3 regions of the Streptomyces sp. NPDC059649 genome follow, and region 1 is predicted to be linked to each of the others. Evidence: riboswitches for the same ligand, from Rfam matches in the RefSeq annotation. Region 1 holds a riboswitch; each other region holds the start of a gene.

Region 1 (6,374 bases):
GAGTGTGATCCGCACACCGCCCCGGTCGAGACCCCGGCCCCCTCCGCCCCCGCCGTGCGGGCCGGCCTGTTCGACTGGGACCTGGCCACCGGCGCCCTCACCGCGGACGACGAGTTCTGCGCGATCTTCGGCCTCGACCCGCAGACCTTCGACGCGCGGGTGGACACGCTGGCCGCCCGTCTCCACCCCGGCGACCGCGCCGCGTTCCGTGCCGCGGCCCGTGGGGCGGCCGCCGAGGGGCGGATCATGTCCCGGCCGCTGCGGGTACGCGAGGGCGCCGGCGCCGGGCCGTGCGGCGGCGCGGACGGCGGCGGTGAGGGTCACGGCATCGACGAGGGGTACCACAGCGTGGCGCTGTGGGGCCGGGTACCCGACCTGCCGGACGACCGGGCCCGCGCCCACCTCGTCGGCGTGGTCATCGACGCACGGGCCGGCCGTGCGGCGGCCGCGGCGGTCGAGCGGCTGCGGGACGGACTGTTCTCCCTGACCCCCGACGGCCGGGTCAGCTACGTCAACGGCAGCCTGGAGCGCTTGCTGGACGTGAAGGGCGAGGAGGTGATCGGGCAGTGTCTGTGGGACGCCCTGCCGTGGCTGTCCGACCCCGTGATCGAGTACCAGCACCGGTCCGCGATGGTCTCGCAGACACCGACGTCCTTCCTCGTCTGCCGCCCGCCCGACCAGTGGCTGGCCTTCTCCCTCCACCCGGATCCGAACGGCGTCACCGGCCGGGTCGTCCCCACCGGGCGCCCGGAGGTCTCACCGGAGTCCGCCGTACCGCCCGCCGCAACCTCACCGCCCCAGTCCCCCTCGCCGGCCGCATCTCCCTCGGCCCCTCCGGCCCCCTCGACCACCGCGGCCGCCGCACCGGCCCGCCTGGGCGTCATGTACCACGTCCTGCAACTCGGCAGCGCGCTGACCGAGGCGGTCACCACCCACCAGGTCTGCGAAGTCGTCGCCGAGCAGCTCCTCCCGGCCTTCGGCGGCCAGCAACTCGCCCTCTATTCGGTCCGTGACGGCACGATGCACCTGATCTTCCACACCGGCCACCACGAAGACTTCCTCGACTGGCTGCAGGGCATGCCGCTGCACGCGGCCCTGCCCGGCACCGAGACCCTCACCTCCGGCATCCCCCTCTTCATCGAGTCGCAGCAGAGCCTCTCCCAGGGCTACCCCGGCATCCCGGTCGGCGGTGTGAACTCCTGGGCGTACCTCCCGCTGATCGCCTCCGGCCGTCCCGTCGGCACCTGCGTCCTCGGCTTCGACGACGTCCATCGCTTCACGGCCAAGGACCGCAGCGTCCTGACCGCGCTCGCCGGCCTGATCGCCCAGGCGCTGGAACGCGCACGGCTCTACGACTCCGAGTTCGCCCTCGCCCGCGGCCTCCAACAGGCCCTGCTGCCGCACCGGCTGCCCGTACTCCCCGACCTGCGGACGACGGCCCGCTACCTCCCCTGCACCAGCGGCATGGACATCGGCGGTGACTGGTACGACGTCATCCCGGGCACCAGGGGCGGCGTGTCCCTGGTCATCGGGGACGTCGAGGGACACAGCATCGCGGCGGCCGCCACCATGGCCCAACTCCGCAGCGCGGTAAGGGCGTTCGTCGTGGTGGGGCACGCCCCCGGCGACGTCCTGGCGGGTGCCAACCGCACCCTGATCGACCTCGGCACCGGCCTCCTCGCCAGCTGCTGCTACATCCTCCTCGACCCCGCCGGCCACCGTGCCCGGGCCGTCCGCGCCGGCCACCCGCCGCCGCTGCTCCGCCATCCCGACGGACACACCGACGTACTGGACCTGGAAACCGGCCCGCTGCTCGGCGTGGACCACTCCAGCGACTACCCCGAGACCCCCGTCGACCTCCCGCCCGGCTCCGCCCTCGCCCTCTACACCGACGGCCTGGTCGAGGAACGCACCACCCCCATCGACGTGGGCATCGACCAGCTCCGCAGCACCATGGCCCACGCCCCGGCCGACTCGCTCGACGAACTCGCCGACCGTCTCCTCCACCACGCCCAACGCTCCTCCTACCGCGCCGATGACATCGCCCTCCTCCTCACCGAATACCGACCGGCCGCAATCGGCCGACAGCCCTGAAGAGGCGCTAGGCTGGTCGGGCAGCTGGTTCGCCCTGCCCGCCAGGCAGGTGCGTCGTAAGAGGGAACCCGGTGGGATTCCGGGACTGCCCCGCAGCGGTGAGTGGGAACGATCGCCGTCATACGCACTGGACCCGGACGGGTCTGGGAAGCGACGGCCGGTAGGTGTCCGCCTGGGCGATTTTCCCAGGGGGACGTGCCCGCGAGTCCGAAGACCTGCCCGTTGCCCGCGCGTGAGGGATCACGTGCGGACATTCCGGTGACCTTCGAGGGCGGGTCGGCGTACCTACCGGACGGTGGGCGGCACTTGCTGAACTCCTGAGCTGCGGCTTCCTCCGGTTCGTTCGTCCTTCGCGCCCCGTTCCGTCTCCGGGATCTGTAACAGACAAGCTCGCGAAGGAGAGTTTCTTGTGACGGAGACCGTGACAGCGACAGGTGCCCGGGCCGGGAAGGCCGCGGACACGACGGCTCGGGCCACCGTGTACGGATACCCCCGCCAGGGCCAGGGGCGGGAGCTGAAGAAGGCCGTCGAGGGGTACTGGAAGGGCCGGGTCACCGCCGATGAGCTGCGCCGGACCGCGGAGGGGCTGCGCCGGGCGAACTGGCAGCAGCTGGCCGACGCCGGGATCCATGAGGTGCCGACCGGCGACTTCTCGTACTACGACCACGTGTTGGACACCACCGTCATGGTCGGTGCCGTGCCCGAACGCCACCGCGCGGCCGTCGAGGCGGATCCTTCCCCAAGCGCCGGGCTTCGCCCGAGCACGGGATGCCCCCTCGACGGCTACTTCGCCATGGCGCGCGGTACGCAGGACGTGGCGCCGCTGGAGATGACCAAGTGGTTCGACACCAACTACCACTACCTGGTGCCCGAACTGGGCCCCGACACCGTTTTCCGCGCCGACTCCGGCAAGCAGGTCGCCGAGCTGCGCGAGGCCCTCGCGCTCGGCCATCGCCCCCGCCCGGTACTGGTCGGTCCGGTCACCTATCTGCTCCTGGCCAAGCCCGCCCCCGGGGTGGCCGCGGACTTCGACCCGCTGACGCTGCTCGACCGGCTGCTGCCGGTGTACGCCGAGGTGCTCGGTGATCTGCGGGCCGCCGGTGCGGAGTGGGTGCAGCTGGACGAGCCCGCGCTCGTGCAGGACCGCACCCCCGCCGAGCTCCAAGCCGCCGGCCGGGCCTACAACGGTCTCGGCCGCCTCACCGACCGGCCCCGGCTGCTCGTCGCCTCGTACTTCGACCGGCTCGGCGACGCCCTGCCCGTACTGGCCGGGACCCCGGTGGACGGTCTCGCGCTGGACTTCACCGAGGCCGCGGCCGGGAACCTCGACGATCTCGCCGCCGTCGGCGGACTGCCCGGCAAGCGGCTGGTCGCCGGCGTGGTCAACGGCCGGAACGTCTGGATCAACGACCTGGAGAAGTCGCTGGCCACCCTCGGCACCCTCCTCGGACTCGCCGGCCATGTCGACGTCGCCGCGTCCTGCTCCCTCCTGCACGTGCCCCTCGACACCGCCGCCGAACACGACATCGACCCGCAGATCCTGCGCTGGCTGGCCTTCGCCCGGCAGAAGGCCACCGAGGTCGTCACCCTGGCCCGTGGTCTGGGCCGGGGCACCCAGACCATCGCCGCGGAACTGGCCGCCAACCGGGCCGACTTGGCCTCCCGTGCCGCTTCGCCGATCACCCGCGTCCCTGCCGTACGTGCGCGGGCCGCGGCCGTCACGGACCGCGACACCCGCCGCCCGGAGCCGTACGGCCGGCGGACCGCCGCGCAGCGCGCCCATCTCGCGCTGCCACTGCTCCCGACGACCACCATCGGCTCCTTCCCGCAGACCGGCGCACTGCGCACCGCACGGGCCGACCTGCGGGCCGGACGCATCGATGCCGCCGCCTACGAGGAGCGCATCCAGGCCGAGATCCAGGAAGTGATCTCCTTCCAGGAGAAGACCGGGATCGACGTCCTGGTGCACGGCGAGCCCGAACGCAACGACATGGTCCAGTACTTCGCCGAGCAGCTCACCGGCTACCTCGCCACCCGGCACGGCTGGGTCCAGTCGTACGGCACCCGCTACGTCCGCCCGCCGGTCCTCGCCGGTGACATCGCCCGTCCCGAGCCCATGACCGTGCGCTGGACGACGTACGCCCAGTCACTCACCGGCCGCCCCGTCAAGGGCATGCTCACCGGTCCGGTCACCATGCTCGCCTGGTCCTTCGTCCGCGACGACCAGCCGCTCGCCGACACCGCCCGCCAGGTCGCCCTCGCCCTGCGCGACGAGGTCAACGACCTTGAACGGGCCGGGACTTCGGTCATCCAGGTCGACGAGCCCGCACTGCGCGAGACCCTGCCGCTGCGGGCCGAGGCCCGCCCCGCCTACCTGGCCTGGGCCACCGAGGCGTTCCGGCTCGCCACCGGCGGCGTACGCCCGGACACCCAGATCCACACCCATATGTGCTACGCCGAGTTCGGCGACATCCTCGCCGCCATCGAGGACCTGGACGCCGACGTCATCAGCCTGGAGGCCGCCCGCTCCCATATGCGGATCGCCGACGAACTCGCCCAGGCCGGCTACTCCCGCGAGGCCGGGCCCGGCGTCTACGACATCCACTCTCCCCGCGTCCCCGGTGTCGACGAGGCGGAGGCCCTGCTGCGCAAGGGGCTGGCGGCCCTCCCGCCGGAGCGGCTCTGGGTCAATCCGGACTGCGGCCTGAAGACCCGCGGGTGGGCCGAGGTACGCGCCTCCCTGGAGAACCTGGTCACCGCGGCCCGCAACGTCCGCGCCACCCTTCCCGCCAGATCCTCCTGAGCACGCGGTGAGTGGGGCCCACGTCCGGTGCGGTACGGCAACGGTGCCGGACGTGGGCCCCGGCAGCGTCGTCAGAAGGTGCTTTCCTAGGCGCCCTTGGGGAAGGCGGCGCGCAGTCGGGACCCGTTGCTGAGGAAGGCGGCCGCGGCGAGGGGGAGGGCGGAGGCGGCCTGGCTCAGGGCGAACCAGGGCGGGCAGATGCCGGGGATCATGTCGACGCCGATGATCGCGATCGGCATGAGGACCGTGAGGATCCGCACGCGGAGATAGGCCCACCGTGTGCCCCGCGCGGCGAGGACGGTCATCCAGTAGATCACCGCGGCGCTCCCGAGCATTCCGCCCGACCGGCCCCACATGAACGAGGTCACCGGGTGTCCGGTGAGCGCGAGGACGGCGACCGTGATGAGGACGGCGGCGCTGAGCGCACCGTAGGCCGCGACGAGGTTCTTCGCCGTGCCGAACGCCCGCTGGGTGCGCGGAGGGTGGAGGTGGGCCGTCGCGGCCGCCGGGTGGCCGGTGGTGCCCGTGGTGTGCGTGCTGCTGTCATGCGTGCTGCTGTCGTGCGTGCTTCGTGTCGTCGTCATGGTGTCGACGCTAGGGAGCGCCCGAGCGGCGCGGTATGAGCCTGGACGTACGGGTGAGTGGGGCCAGCCCCACTACCGGGCCGAACCGGCGGGGACCAGGCTTTGCCCGGCGCACAGTGGAAGCACGGGCAAGGAGAAGCGACAAGGGATGGGCATGCGAAAACTGGGTTCGTGGGTGGCGGGTGCCGGGGTGGGGTTCGTCCGGGCGTGCGGGGTGGTGGCCGTCAGCATGCTGGTGCCGGCCGTGTGGGCCGCCGTCGTGCTGGGGGTCTGGTGGGCGGGGAACCCGTGGGCGTGGACAGCGGTGTTCGTGTGGGCGGCCATCGGCACGTTCGCCGTGTCCCGGCCGCTCTGCCGTACGGTCCGCCGGCTCGTCGCCCAGTGGACGGGCACTGTCATTCCCGCCGGATACCGGCAGGCCGAGCCGGTGGTGCAGATGTCCACCGGATACTGGTGGAACGGGTTCTCCTACCGGCGCAGCAGCCGGGACGCCCGCCAGGAGCAGCGGTGGCGGCTCTGGTGGAGCGATCCGGCGACCTGGCGCGACCTGCGGTTCCTGGCGATCGCGCCGCTCACCATGGGCGTGCTCGCGGCCGTCCCGCCGGCCGGGGTCGCCGCGGCGGTCCTCGGCTTCGGCCAATCGGCGCTTCCCGCGCGCCTGGCCGGGGTGCTCGGCCTGGTCGTGGCCCTGGCCAGTGCCCCGTACGCCTGGCGGTCCGTCAAGCCGGTGGCCGTCCGCTTCCTGCGTCCGTCGCCCACGAGGGCACTGGCGGACCGGGTGGACGAACTCACCGCCCAGCGCGCGGACACCACCATCGCGCAGGCCGCCGAGATCCGCCGGATCGAGCGGGATCTGCACGACGGGGCGCAGGCCCGTCTGGTCTCGCTCGGCC
Region 2 (6,374 bases), on a different contig from region 1:
GCACGATCGTCGGTACCGCCCTGCCCACGATCGTCGGCGACCTGGGCGGCCTGGACCACTTCTCCTGGGTGGTGACTGCCTATCTGCTCACCACTGCCGTCTCCACCCCGATCTGGGGAAAGGCCGGCGACCTGTACGGCCGCAAGGGCAGCTACCTGACCTCGATCGCGGTCTTCCTCGTCGGGTCGGTGCTCTGCGGACTCGCCCAGGACATGGGGCAGTTGATCGCTTTCCGGGCACTCCAGGGACTCGGCGCGGGCGGCCTCTTCGTGGGTGCGCTCTCCCTCCTCGGGACGCTCCTGCCGCCCGCGCAGGCGGGCCGCTCCCAGTCGATGATCGGCGTACTGCTGCCGGTCGCCATGATCGGCGGCCCGCTGCTCGGCGGCTTCCTCACCGACCAGCTGGACTGGCGCTGGGTCTTCTACGTCAACGTGCCCGTCGGCGCCGCCGCACTCCTGATCGTCGGGCTCTGCATCCGACTGCGCGGCGAGCGCGGCCCGGCCCGCATCGACTTCCTGGGCGCCGCACTCCTCACGGCGGGCGTTCTGGCGCTCACCCTGATCGGGACCTGGGCCGGCGCGGCGTACGACTGGCTCTCACCGCAGATCGCGGGGCTCGCCGCACTCTCGGTGGGCGCCCTCGGCTGGTTCGTCCACGTGGAGCGACGAGCACCCGAACCCATCATCCCGCCGCGCCTGTTCCGCGACCGCAACTTCACGCTCGCCCAGGTGCTGAGCTTCCTGGTGGGCGCGGCGATGCTGGCCGCGGCGAGCTATCTGCCGCAGTACATGCAGTTCGTACGGGGCATGTCGTCGACGGAAAGTGGGCTGCTGCTGCTCCCACTGATGCTCGGCATGATGGGCGCGCAGCTGTTCATCGGGCGGGCGGTGGCCAACGGCGGCGGGTACCGCGGGTACCCCATCGCGGGCGGCGCGGTCGCCACGGCGGGCGCCCTGGCCCTGCTCATGGTCGGCGCGGACACCGCCACGGCGGTGGCCTCCGCGCTGACGCTCGTCCTCGGCCTGGGCCTCGGCTGTCTGATGCAGCCCGCGATGCTCATCACCATGAACAGCGCGGAGCCCCGCGACATGGGCGCGGCCAGCGGCACCACCACGCTGCTACGGACCATCGGTGGCTCGCTCGGCGTCGCCGTGCTCGGCTCCCTCTACACCGGCCGCATGGCCGCCACTCTCACGGACCGGCTCGGCGGGGACGGGGAGCGGCTCGCCGGCGGCCACGAAGTGACCCCCGCGGTGTTGCTCGGGCTGCCCGACGGGGTGCGGGACGCCTTCCGTGCCGGGGTCACCGGCGGACTGCACAGCGTCATGATCGGCACGGCCGCGCTGTGTGCCGTCGCCTTCGCGGCCGCCTGGCTGATCCGCGAGGTGCCGCTGCGGACGGCCCCGGGGGCGGCGGACTAGGCAGGGTCTGGCGGGTCAGGGGCGAGGCCACAGCCAGATCGCGGCGACGGTCACAGTGCCGTGGAAGATGTAGGCCCTCTTGTCGTAACGCGTCGCCACCGCCCGGAAGTTCGTGAGTCGATTGGTGGTTCGTTCCACTTCGTTGCGACGCTTGTGGAGCATCTTGTCGAAGCCGGCGGGCCGGCCCCCCCTGCTGCCTCTGCATTGTCCTGGCAGGTCTTCCACCTCCCGAACCGTGCCGGCAGGTCCCGCCATGGAAGGCCGGTCCGCTGCCGGAAGAGGATGCCGTTGATCACTCTGCGGTGGCTCTTCCAACGGCCACCTCGTCCCACGTTCTCGGGTAAGTGCGGCTCCAAGCGAGCCCATTCCTCATCGGATGCATCACCCCGCCCCATGCTGACCGGAACGATCAGCTGACAGGTCAGTCACACCGACCCGTCGGACAGGCCCTGAGCCCGCGCGCGGTGGGGTTCCCCGGTCGTGCAGTGCGTCAGCAGTGCCGCGGTCGCGTCATCGACCACGCGGTAGCGCACCACCCGGCCGTCCTTCGCGCCCTCGACCACGCCGGCGGCCCGTAGCAGACGCAGCGCCTGGGAGACCGCGGTGTCCTTCATGCCGGTGGCGACCGCCAGGTCGGAGACGGCGATGGGACCGGCCCGGTGGAGGGCGAGCAGCAGGGCGAGGCGCCCGGGATCGGCGAGCAGCGCGAAGCGGTCGGCCCAGGCCCGGACCTCGCCCGGCTCACCGATGGCGGCGATGGCGTCGCAGACGCGGTGGCCGTCGATGGTGCGGTGGTCGGCGCGCTCGGCCGGGACGAGATGCATGAGGACATCTTCGCAGGTCGCAGAGTGTGATCTTCGATACCTGCACAGTTGTGCAGGCTTGAAGACATCGCCGGGCGACCCGTAGGGTTGGCGCGCCGTGGTGCTCGGGAAGACCGGTGACGGACCTCGTGGTCCCAGTCCGGAGCGGCCCTCGCCACTGTGATCGGGGAGTTCTCGTCCCGTTTCGTGCACCTTGCTGGGTGGACGGAGCCACTGGCCGCAGCCCGCGGTTGGGAAGGCAGGGACGGGCACGAGCGGCAGCGAACCCGTAAGCCAGGAGACCGGCCACGGCATCTCACGAAGTGATCCACGAGGTGCTGGAGCGTGACCGCCGGATGGCCCTGTCCACCGATACCCCGACCACCCCTGCCCCCGCCACGTTCCGCTGGCGCCGGCAGGACACCGTCCGCACCGCGGGCCTGATGGCCGTCATAGCCGGCCTGCATGTCGTCGCCTTCGGCGTGCTGTTCCTGCTCGTGGTCCCCCACCACTACTCCGTCGGCAGCCAGGTCTTCGGCGTCGGACTCGGCATCACCGCCTACACCCTGGGCATGCGGCACGCCTTCGACGCCGACCACATCGCCGCGATCGACAACACCACCCGCAAGCTGATGGCCGACGGCAAGCGTCCGGTGTCGGTGGGCTTCTGGTTCGCCCTCGGCCACTCCAGCGTCGTGGTCGTCATGGCGGCCCTCGTCGCCGGGGGCGCCCAGCTCGCCGGCGCCCTCCTCAACGATGAATCCCGTACCCACCAGATCCTGGGCACCATCGGCACCACGGTCTCGGGCACGTTCCTCTACCTCATCGCCGCCCTCAACCTCATCGCGCTGACCGGGATCTGGCGGGTCTTCCGCGGGATGCGCGAAGGACGTTACGACGAGGCCGAGTTGGAGCAGCAGCTGGATTCCCGGGGCTTCATGAACCGCTTCCTGGGTCGGTTCACCCGCTCCATCTCCCGCCCCGGCCAGATGTTCCCGCTCGGCTTCCTCTTCGGGATCGGCTTCGACACCGCGACCGAGGTCACGCTGATGGTGATGGCGGGCAGCGGCGCCGCGGCCGGCCTGCCCTGGTACGCGGTCCTGTGCCTGCCGCTGCTCTTCGCCGCCGGCATGAGCCTGTTCGACACCCTCGACGGCACCTTCATGAACTTCGCCTACCAGTGGGCGTTCTCCAACCCGGTCCGGAAGGTCTACTACAACCTCACCATCACCGGCCTGTCCATCGCCGTCGCCCTCTTCATCGGCACCATCGAGCTGGTGACCGTGCTCCACGACAAGCTGGGCCTGAGCGACCCGGTGACCGGCTGGATCTCCGGCCTCGACCTCGACAACGTCGGCTTCCTCATCGTCGGCCTGTTCGTGGTGGTGTGGGCCGCGGCGCTGGCGTACTGGCGCCTGGCCGGCGTCGAGAAGCGCTGGGCGGCGCGCTCGGCGGGCAACGGCTGAGGCGGGCGGGTCCACCAGCCGGCGCTGGGGCACTTCGCGTTCCCGGGGCCGCGAATCCTTCGGCAGGCGGAGGGGACGAGCCGTCGGAGCGCCGCGGCCCGGCCCCTCCGGAGGCTCAGCGCACTTCCTGGATGCGGATCAGGTTGCCGGCCGGATCGCGGAAGGCGCAGTCGCGGACGCCGTACGGCTGCTCGGTCGGCTCCTGGACGACCTCCGCATCGCCGGCCTGCACGCGCTCGAAGGTGCCGTCGAGGTCCTTGGTGGCCAGCAGGATCCAGCCATAGGTGCCCTTGGCCATCATCTCGACGATGGTGCGACGCTCGTCGTCGGTGATGCCGGGGTCGGCGGCCGGCGGCGCCAGGAGGATCGACGTGTCGGGCTGGCCGGCGGGACCGACCGTGATCCAGCGCATCTTTCCCTTCCCGACGTCGTTGCGGACCTCGAAGCCGAGGGTGTCGCGGTAGAAGGCCAGGGAGGCCTCCGGGTCGTCGTGCGGGAGGAAGCTGGTGTGAATGGTGATGTCCATGGCTCTCACGCTAGAGGCCATCGGTGACCTGCGCTTCTCGATTCCTGATCGGTCGGGTCACCTGTTTCGCCACGCACGGCGGCAGCTCCGCCGGTGCGAGCGCCGCCTGGCGCCGGTAGGCACTGGGCGGCATCCCGACCAGCTCGGTGAAGCGCGTGCTGAAGGTGCCCAGCGAGGAGCAGCCGACCTCGAAACAGACCTCGGTGACGCTGAGGTCGCCCCGGCGCAGTAGCGCCATCGCGCGCTCGATGCGCCGCGTCATCAGATAGGCGTAGGGCGACTCGCCGTACGCGAGCCGGAACTGCCGGCTGAGGTGCCCGGCCGACATGTTCACGCCACGGGCGAGCGCCTCGACGTTCAGCGGCTGCGCGTACTCCCGGTCGATCCGGTCGCGGACGCGGCGCAGCAGCGCGAGGTCGCGCAGGGATGGCGCGGTGCTGGATCTGCTGGTCACCTGCGTGATCGTGCCATGTCCCGCCGGGGTTGCCCAGCGTCGCCGGTTCCCGCGAGGGCGCCGGGGGGCCGCCGGTTACTTCCGCCAGCCGCGCAGGGTGGCGTGGATCGTGGTCCGGAGGCTGCTCTCGGCGGTGGCCGCGTCGAGGGCCCCGGCCAGTTCGAGGGTCACGAGCCCGTGCAGGGTCACCCAGAACGAGAGGGCGATCGAGGTCGCCTCGCCGGCGAGGAGGGACTCCGCCAAGGCACGGTCGATCGCCGCGAGGAGCGGCCGGACCGGGTCGGCGGTACCGACGGCGCCCGACGGATCGAAGGACTGCACCCCGCCGAACAACACCGTGTAGAGGTGGCTGTGTTCGCGTCCCCATCGCCGGTACGCGACGGCCAGCGCGAAGAGGTCGGCGAGCGGGTCGTCGGAGGTCGGTACCGCGGACAGGTCCTGGTACAGGCCGGCGACCGCTCTGTCGCGCACCTCACCGATCAGCCCGTCCTTGCCGTCGAACAGCGAGTACACCGCCGTCGTCGACGTCCCGGCGGCCGTGGCCAGGGCGCGGACCGTCACCAGCTCGCGCGGACGGGTGGCGAACATCTCGGTCGCGCATGCCACGAGCCGCTCTTTGACGGTGTCGTCGTTCGTTTTCGGCCTACCCACGGGACCAACCTACCCAGCTCTGATAACGTCGTTTTGAAACGCTGTTCTGAAACACTGTTCCGCAAGCCGGTCGGGAGCTCACCCCTCGCACCGGACCAAGAAACGGGGTCGTCATCGCCATGCCACCGTCCGTCATACGTTTCCTCCGCGCCGCAGGGCGCCTGCTGCTGGCTCTGGCTGCCGTCGCGGGCCTGGTCGTCGTCTTTCTCGCGCTGCTCGTCCTCACGGACGGCGCCGGCTCCGGCCTCGCCGCCTGGCTGACGACCCTGGCAGTCGCGACGGTCCTCGCGCTGTGGCGGGGCCGGCGCCGTACCCGGCCGGCGCGGCTGGTGCCGTTCGTGCCGGTGGTCGTCGCGGCGGCATTGACGGCGTCGGTCTGTCTCCCGACCGTGCCCTCGGCGCGGCGCTACCCGTCCGCCCTGCCGTTCGTGGCCACGCAGCACTGGCGCCTGGCCACGGGCAGCCGGGTCGCGGTGTACCACTATCCGCCCGCAAAGGCCGCCACCCGACGGCCCGTTCCCCTCGTCTACCTCAACGGCGGCCCGGTTCGCAGCATTTCGCTCCTCGACCACCGGTTCCTCCAGTTGCTGGCGCGCCGGGGCTACGACGTCCACGCCTATGAGCAGGCCGGCGGCGGACGCAGCGACCTGCTCCCCATGGAGCAGTACACGATCTCCAGGTCGGTCCGTGACCTCGGCGCCTTCCTCGACCGTCTGGGCCGCGGCCGGGTCGACGTCCTCGGGTTCTCCTCGGGCGGCGCCGTGCTCACCCGGGCCCTGGCCGACCCGCACATCGCCGCACGGGTCCACCGGGCGGTCATCGCCGAACCCGGGCCGATGGACGGCCCCACCGCCCGGATCGCCGGCCACAAGGGACGGAAGTCCGCGCGCGGCCTCGCGCCGGCCCTGACCGGACCGCGCTCCACGCATGTCCCCCGCTACGCCGTCGCCTTCGGCCTCCTGCAACTCGGGCTCCTCACCCCGGAGAACGGGCTGGTCGGACAGGCCGAGGGCGACAACGCGTTCACCGCCGCCGACCTCGGCGACGACACCG
Region 3 (6,374 bases), on a different contig from region 1:
CCAGGGCTGGCCGGCGGCGCCGTGCTCGCCCCGCTCGGGCGGCAGAGGGCAGACCGGCGCCTTGCCCGCCGGCCGGTACGCCGAGTCGCGGGTGGCCGCGAACCCCCGCTCCAGCAGACAGCGTTCGCTGCCCGGGCCGGTCAGCGCCTCGATCAGCGCGCGGGCCCCGGCCGGCCGCCTGCTGCCGGCGGAGATCGCCAGGTTCTGCCCGCCCAGGACGGACATCCGCTTGCCGTCGGCGGGCCGGGCCGGCAGCTCGGCGACGTCGAACTTCTCGCCGGGGGTGAGCTTCTCGGCGACCGAGGCGTACTCCACCGGCCAGTTGCGCATGAACAGCGCCCGGCCGTCGGCGAACCAGCGGCGGCTCTCCGTCTCGTCCATCGTGAGGGCCGCGTGCGGCATGATCGTGTCCAGCCGGTCCTTGAGGTCCGCGACGCCCAGCTGGAGGGCGCCGACCTGCTCGCCCTTGGTGAAGCTGGTGGCGTCCGGGTCGCCGCCGGTGGCCCACGCGGACTCCAGGGTGTTGACGGTCAGGCCCTCGTAGGGCCGCAGTTGGGCGACCATGCCGTACATCTTCTTGTCCTCGGGGACCTTGCCGTCCTTGGCCGTGCGGGCGAGCTCGCGGTTGTACGCGGCGGTGACCGCGGTGGCCAGCTCCTTCAACGAGCCCCAGTTGTCGGGCGGTTGAGGATGATGGCCGTACTTGGCGAGGATGTCCTTGCGGTAGTAGAGCAGGCCGGCGTCGGTGTTGAAGGGGACGGCCCAGACCTTGTCGTCGTACTCGACGGTCTTGACCACACTGTCGAGGAAGTCGCCGTCCAGGCTCGTGCCCCAGGGGCGGATGACGCCGGCCTCGGCGAACTCCGCGGTCCAGGCCACGTCGAGGTTGAGCACGTCGTAGGCGCCGCTGCCGGACTGGCCGGCGGCCAGCAGCTGGCTGCGCTGGCCGTCGGCGGTGTCCGGCAGCTTGACGATCCGCACCGCACGGCCGGTGCGGCGCTCGAAGGCCCGGATGAGGGCCTGGCGGACGCCGGTACTGCTGAGGTCGCTGCCGGTGGCCAGGACGATCGGGCCCTTCTCGGGGCCGGGCCCGGGGCCGGCGGTGCAGCCGGAGACCGCCGCGGTCAGCATCAGGGCGAGCGCGGCGGCCGGCCAGGTGGTACGGGGCTTCCTCACCGGTCCTCCTTGCCCGCGGTGCCGATGGACGCGATCAGGCCGGCCAGCAGATCGGGCGCCTGAGGGCCCCCGGGCACGCACTGTCCCCGGGAGGCGTTGGCCAGCCCCTGGAGGGCGAAGGTGTCGCAGCCGGCCTTGTCCAGCACCAGCGTCAGCACCGGCACCGCCGGCTTCTGCTTCAGCAGCGCGGTCAGCCGCTGCTCGACGCCGGCCGCGCGCCGCGCCCTGCCGTCGTCCTCGTCCATGATCAGCACGATGGCCTGGTTGCTGCCGGACGACGTCTTCATCTCCCGTACGGCGGCGGTCAGCGCCTCCTCCATCGCGGCGCCGTGGTCGACGAGTTCGCCCTTGGCGATCCGGTCCAGGGCGGCCTTGCCGCGCGCCGGGTCGACCGTGCCCAGGGGGACGACCCGGCGCACCGCGTCCGGATCGCCGGGGTGGGCGCGGTCGGGGAAGGTCCACAGGCCGTAGGTGTGGCGGTCGCCGACCATCTCCAGGGCGCGGCCCGCGGCACCGAGGGCGACCGGGAGCTTGCCGCCGTCGGCCATCGAGGTGGAGGTGTCCATGAGGATCAGCAGCCGGCTGGGCTTCTGCGCCTTGTCGTAGCCGTCGAGCACCCGGGCGACCTGGTCGGTGCCGGCCGTGAAGCGGTTGACCGGGGCGTCGAGGTCGGCGTCGGCGCGGCTGTCGCGCAGCGGGGAGCCCGGCGCGGGCGCGGGGTCCGTGCTGTCCTTGCCGGGGACCGGGCGGTAGCCCTGCGCGGTGAGGACGGCACGGCCGCCGTCCGGGGCGCGCAGCCACTCGGCGAAGCGGTCGACCGCGGCCTGCCGTGCGGTGGCGTCGGCGGTGCCGTGCCAGTCGACGCGGATCAGCGGGTGGTCGAGCGCCGGGACGTTCTTGGGGTAGTACGCGACGTACCGGTCGCGGGGGGCGAGCGGGCCGGCCAGGGCGGGGCAACTGCCGACCGCCCGGCCGAGGTTGTAGTCGGCCAGGGACTTCTCGGAGACCAGTGGCGCCGAGCGGTCGCCCCGGGCGCCGCCGGCGGGGGCCTGGCCGGTGGCGGTGGCGTCGGGGCCGGTGGCCGGGCGCAGCGAGCACAGCAGCTCGGTGCTGTCGGCGTACTGGCTGCCCGGGGCGGAGAGCCGCTGCTCGGCGCCCTCGGCGAGGGCCGGGTCCGGGGAACCGGAGGAGCCGATCCGCGAGCCGTCGTTGGCGAGGTAGAGGCCGATGGTGTGCAGCAGGCCGGTACCGGAGAGCACCGGGCTGGGGCGCAGCAGTTTGAGGTCCCGGTGGCCGCTGTCGGTGCCGGTGAGCAGGTCCTGCCAGGAGGCGCGCACCCGCTCGACGTCGTCCAGCTGCTTTCCCGCGGGGATGCCGACGACCAGCGGACTGTAGGCGACCGGGCCGGTGTTGTGCAGGGTCGCCGGGGAGCCCGTGGGGGGCATGCCGCGGCGGGCCTCGTCGTAGTCGGCGGTGGACTCGGGGATCCACAGGTCGGGTTGCGGGCCGGGCCGGTAGAGCGGATCGGTGCCCTTGTCGTCCTGCTGTCCCTGGCCGGTCCCCTGGGCCTCGCCCTGCCAGCGGCCGGCGGCGGCGAAGCCCTGGTCGATCTGGTCCTTGGCGGCGGAGTAGACGGTGATCTGGGCGCGCCGGCAGCCCGCCGGGAGGTCGCCCTCGCCCTGCAGCGGGCGGGTGTTGGCCTCGGACATCTCGTAGTCGAACGCGGCCCGGCGCAGGGTCGGTTCGGCCTCCGGCGCGGTGAGCAGCCGCAGTTCGAGGGCGGGCGGGCAGTCCGGCAGCGGCAGCAGCAGCTGCCGGACGACGAGCCCGGCGGCGATCAGCACGAGGACGGTGACGAGCGCGAGCAGCGGCTTCAGGCGGGGCCGGACGTGCTGGTTGGACCAGCGGCGCAGGCGGACCCGCGGCGGCGTCGGCAGCCGCGCCTCGGGGGTGGCGAAGGACAGCACGACGTCGTCGACGGTGTTCTGCTTCGCCGACCGGGGCTCCCAGACGTCGCCCATCGGCGTCCGCTCACCGGCGAGCCGGCCCCGTAACTCCCGTACGAGGTCCTCGAAGGTGACGAACCGGCGGCCGGGGATGCCGTTTTCGAGGATCTGCACCATGGCGCGGGTGAAGACGGTGCCGCCGGCCGGTTCCTCCCCGCTGAAGATCCGGCGGTTGGGCTGGGCGGCCATCAGCAGCGACATGGGTTTGCGGTGGGAGTGGAAGGCGCCGCCGGCGTTGCCCGCGTAGCAGCACTCCAGGACGATCACGATGCGTTCGGCGCGGGCGCTGTCGAGGCAGGAGAGCACCGCGTCCTGCCAGGAGACGGTGGTGTGGCTCTGCCGGGGCACCGAGGCGCCGACCATCAGCTGCAGGTCGCCGCCGTCGCTGCCGACCCAGCCGTGGCCGGAGAAGTACACCAGCAGCAGTCCGCGGGCCTCGTCGGCGGCGGTCTTGAGCGCCTGGCTCAACTCCCAGGGTTCGGCCGGCCGGCAGAGGGTGACCTCGTCGGCGGTGAACAGGTCGGTGGCGGTCAGGGCGCGGCGCAGCTCGGCGGGGTTGTCCTCCACCGCGGGCAGGCCGCCGAGCGTCGCGTAGTCGTGGACACCGATCAGCAGCGCCCGGTTGATCTTTCCCCGCGCGTCGTATTCGGACATCCGGGTCAGTCCTCGCCGGCGCTGCCACTCTCGTGCGTCGGGTTGCCGGGATCGGGTCGTGCCGGGCCGCCGTCGCCGGTGACCTCGACGGCGGGCTCCTCGCCGGCGGCGCGCTCCTCCTTGCGGCGCCGCAGCCATTCCCGCACGGCGATGCTCAGTCCCTTGGTGACCTCGGTGGCGATCGCGCCGACGACGACCAGGATCAGGTCGTCCACGCCCACGGCCATGTCGGCGGGGCCCGGTGCGTCCCCGTCGTCCGTGAGGTGCGGGGGCTGCGGCCGGTGTTCCCAGGTGTGGTCCCGGCGGCTCAGCCAGGGTTCGCGCTCCAGCCAGGCCCGGAGGTCGTCGAGATCCTGCTGCGGATTGTCCGTCCCGGTGACCCTGAGGCGGATCTCCTGACGGTCCTCATGATGGTCGGCGTGCTCCGGCATCCCCCAGCCCCCTTCCGGCGGCCCCTTCGCCACCGTGCACCAGATAGTGACGTGGAATCAGGGACGGGGGCAACCGTCCGTGACGCCCTCACCACCCTGTGGCGTGCGCCACAGGGCCTGCCACGGGGCAGCGTCGCAGGTCAAGGGTGAGTTGACGGGCCTTCGCGGACCGTGGTGGACTGCCGGGGCCAATCGGCGACAGATGAGGAAGTCCGGTGAGAATCCGGCGCGGTCCCGCCACTGTCACCGGGGAGCGTTCCTCCGACGAGGGCCACGGTCCGTACGGATACGTACGGACGGGAAGGCCGGGGGACACGCCGATCCGGGAGCCAGGAGACTCTGGTCGCCGTCACGTCGAGCCAGGGCGAGGACCCTGAGTGAGGACATACCGCCATGCCTGGCCGCCCGCCCCGATCCCCACTGCCCGCTGCCGCAGGGCCCCTTCGAGGACCGACGGCGGCCTGATCCGATGCGCGGCGAACACGCGGGATATGCGTGCGGCGCGGCTCTCGGCTTCCTCGGCGACCTGATCGCGGCGGATCCGCGGCGCGGTCATCCGGTGGCCGCGTTCGGCCGGGCCGCGGCCGCCGTCGAGCGCCGGCTGTGGCGCGACCACCGGGGTCATGGCGCGGTCCACGCCGTGCTGTGCGCGGGCGGTGCGGCGGCCGGCGCGGCGCTGCTGGAGCGGGCCGTACGGCACCGCCGCGGCGCCCGGGTGGCCTTGACCGCGGCCACCGTCTGGGCGGTGCTGGGCGGCACCTCGCTGGGCCGGGAGGCGCGGGCCGTCGGCGGCGCGCTGGAAGCGGGCGATCCGGACGTGGCGCGGGAGCGGCTGCCGCATCTGTGCGGCCGTGATCCCGAGGCGCTGGACGGGCCGCAGATGGCCCGCGCGGTGGTGGAGTCGGTGGCCGAGAACACCTCGGACGCGGTGGTGGGCGCCCTGGTGTGGGGCGCGTTCGGCGGGGTGCCCGGTCTGGTGGCGTTCCGGGCGGTGAACACCCTGGACGCGATGGTGGGTCACAAGTCTCCGCGTTACCGGCGGTTCGGCTGGGCCGCGGCCCGGCTCGACGACGTCGCCGGCTGGCCCGGCTCCCGGCTGACCGCCGCGCTGACCGTGCTCGCGGGGCCCGACCGGCGCGGTGCGCTCGCGGCCTGGCGGGCGGACGGCGGGGCGCACCCGAGCCCCAACGCGGGCCCGGTGGAGGCGTCGTTCGCGGGCGCGCTGGGCGTACGGCTGGGCGGCACGCTGGCGTACGGCGGGCGGGTGGAACACCGTCCGGTGCTCAACGGCGCGGCGCGGCCGCCGGAGGTGGCGGACATCGAGCGGGCGGTGCGGCTGTCGCGGCGGGTGAGCGCGCTGGCGCTGGTGGCGACGGTGGCGGGACGGCTGGCGGCGGGCGCGGTGCGGGACAGGATCGCGGGCGGCAGGGGCACGAGCGGGAGGAAGCGCCGGTGAACGGGCAATGCGGGACGGCCGGGGGGCTCGGCGGCGGGCTGCTGGTGGCCGGTACGACGTCCGACGCGGGCAAGAGCGTGGTGACGGCGGGGATCTGCCGCTGGCTGGTCCGGCAGGGCGTGAAGGTGGCGCCCTTCAAGGCGCAGAACATGTCGCTCAATTCGTTCGTCACCCGCGAGGGCGCGGAGATCGGCCGGGCGCAGGCGATGCAGGCCGCCGCGGCCCGGGTCGAACCGACCGCGCTGATGAACCCGGTCCTGCTCAAGCCGGGCGGCGACCGCAGCAGCCAGGTGGTGCTGCTGGGCAGGCCGGTGGGTGAGCTGAGCGCGCGCGGGTACTTCGGCGGGCCCGGAGGGTCGTCCCCCGGGGAGGCGCGGTACGCGGGCGGGCGGGAGCAGTTGCTCGGCACCGTCACCGACTGTCTCGCCGAACTGCGCCGTACGCACGACGCCGTCATCTGCGAGGGCGCGGGCAGTCCCGCCGAGATCAATCTGCGGCGCACCGACATCGTGAACATGGGCATCGCCCGGACCGCCCGGATACCGGTCGTGGTGGTCGGCGACATCGACCGCGGCGGCGTCTTCGCGTCCTTCTTCGGGACCACGGCGCTGCTGTCGAAGGAGGACCAGGCGCTGGTCGCCGGGTACCTCG

What was found. Region 1 has a riboswitch for cobalamin ahead of metE (5-methyltetrahydropteroyltriglutamate--homocysteine S-methyltransferase). Riboswitches for the same ligand answer to the same signal wherever they lie in the genome.
Region 2: linked by a shared signal. The riboswitch ahead of ACFV1J_RS25840 (HoxN/HupN/NixA family nickel/cobalt transporter) and the one ahead of metE (5-methyltetrahydropteroyltriglutamate--homocysteine S-methyltransferase) in region 1 are both predicted to bind cobalamin.
Region 3: linked by a shared signal. The riboswitch ahead of ACFV1J_RS24645 (cobalamin biosynthesis protein) and the one ahead of metE (5-methyltetrahydropteroyltriglutamate--homocysteine S-methyltransferase) in region 1 are both predicted to bind cobalamin.

What each region holds. Positions count from the first base shown of each region.
Region 1 covers NZ_JBHWDV010000002.1:182,481-188,854, forward strand. Annotated here, with positions in the region: gene ACFV1J_RS03860 (SpoIIE family protein phosphatase) at 1-2,094, shown strand, start outside; cobalamin riboswitch at 2,152-2,311, shown strand; gene metE (5-methyltetrahydropteroyltriglutamate--homocysteine S-methyltransferase) at 2,504-4,897, shown strand; gene ACFV1J_RS03870 (hypothetical protein) at 4,984-5,481, opposite strand; gene ACFV1J_RS03875 (sensor histidine kinase) at 5,636-6,374, shown strand, end outside.
Region 2 covers NZ_JBHWDV010000028.1:57,414-63,787, reverse strand. Annotated here, with positions in the region: gene ACFV1J_RS25855 (DHA2 family efflux MFS transporter permease subunit) at 1-1,421, shown strand, start outside; partial or broken gene ACFV1J_RS25850 (transposase) at 1,437-1,816, opposite strand; gene ACFV1J_RS25845 (ArsR/SmtB family transcription factor) at 1,847-2,245, opposite strand; cobalamin riboswitch at 2,327-2,550, shown strand; gene ACFV1J_RS25840 (HoxN/HupN/NixA family nickel/cobalt transporter) at 2,581-3,690, shown strand; gene ACFV1J_RS25835 (VOC family protein) at 3,806-4,216, opposite strand; gene ACFV1J_RS25830 (helix-turn-helix transcriptional regulator) at 4,227-4,670, opposite strand; gene ACFV1J_RS25825 (TetR-like C-terminal domain-containing protein) at 4,746-5,321, opposite strand; gene ACFV1J_RS25820 (alpha/beta fold hydrolase) at 5,441-6,374, shown strand, end outside.
Region 3 covers NZ_JBHWDV010000026.1:41,562-47,935, reverse strand. Annotated here, with positions in the region: gene ACFV1J_RS24660 (extracellular solute-binding protein) at 1-1,176, opposite strand, end outside; gene ACFV1J_RS24655 (caspase family protein) at 1,173-3,836, opposite strand; gene ACFV1J_RS24650 (hypothetical protein) at 3,842-4,267, opposite strand; cobalamin riboswitch at 4,470-4,607, shown strand; gene ACFV1J_RS24645 (cobalamin biosynthesis protein) at 4,737-5,723, shown strand; gene ACFV1J_RS24640 (cobyric acid synthase) at 5,720-6,374, shown strand, end outside.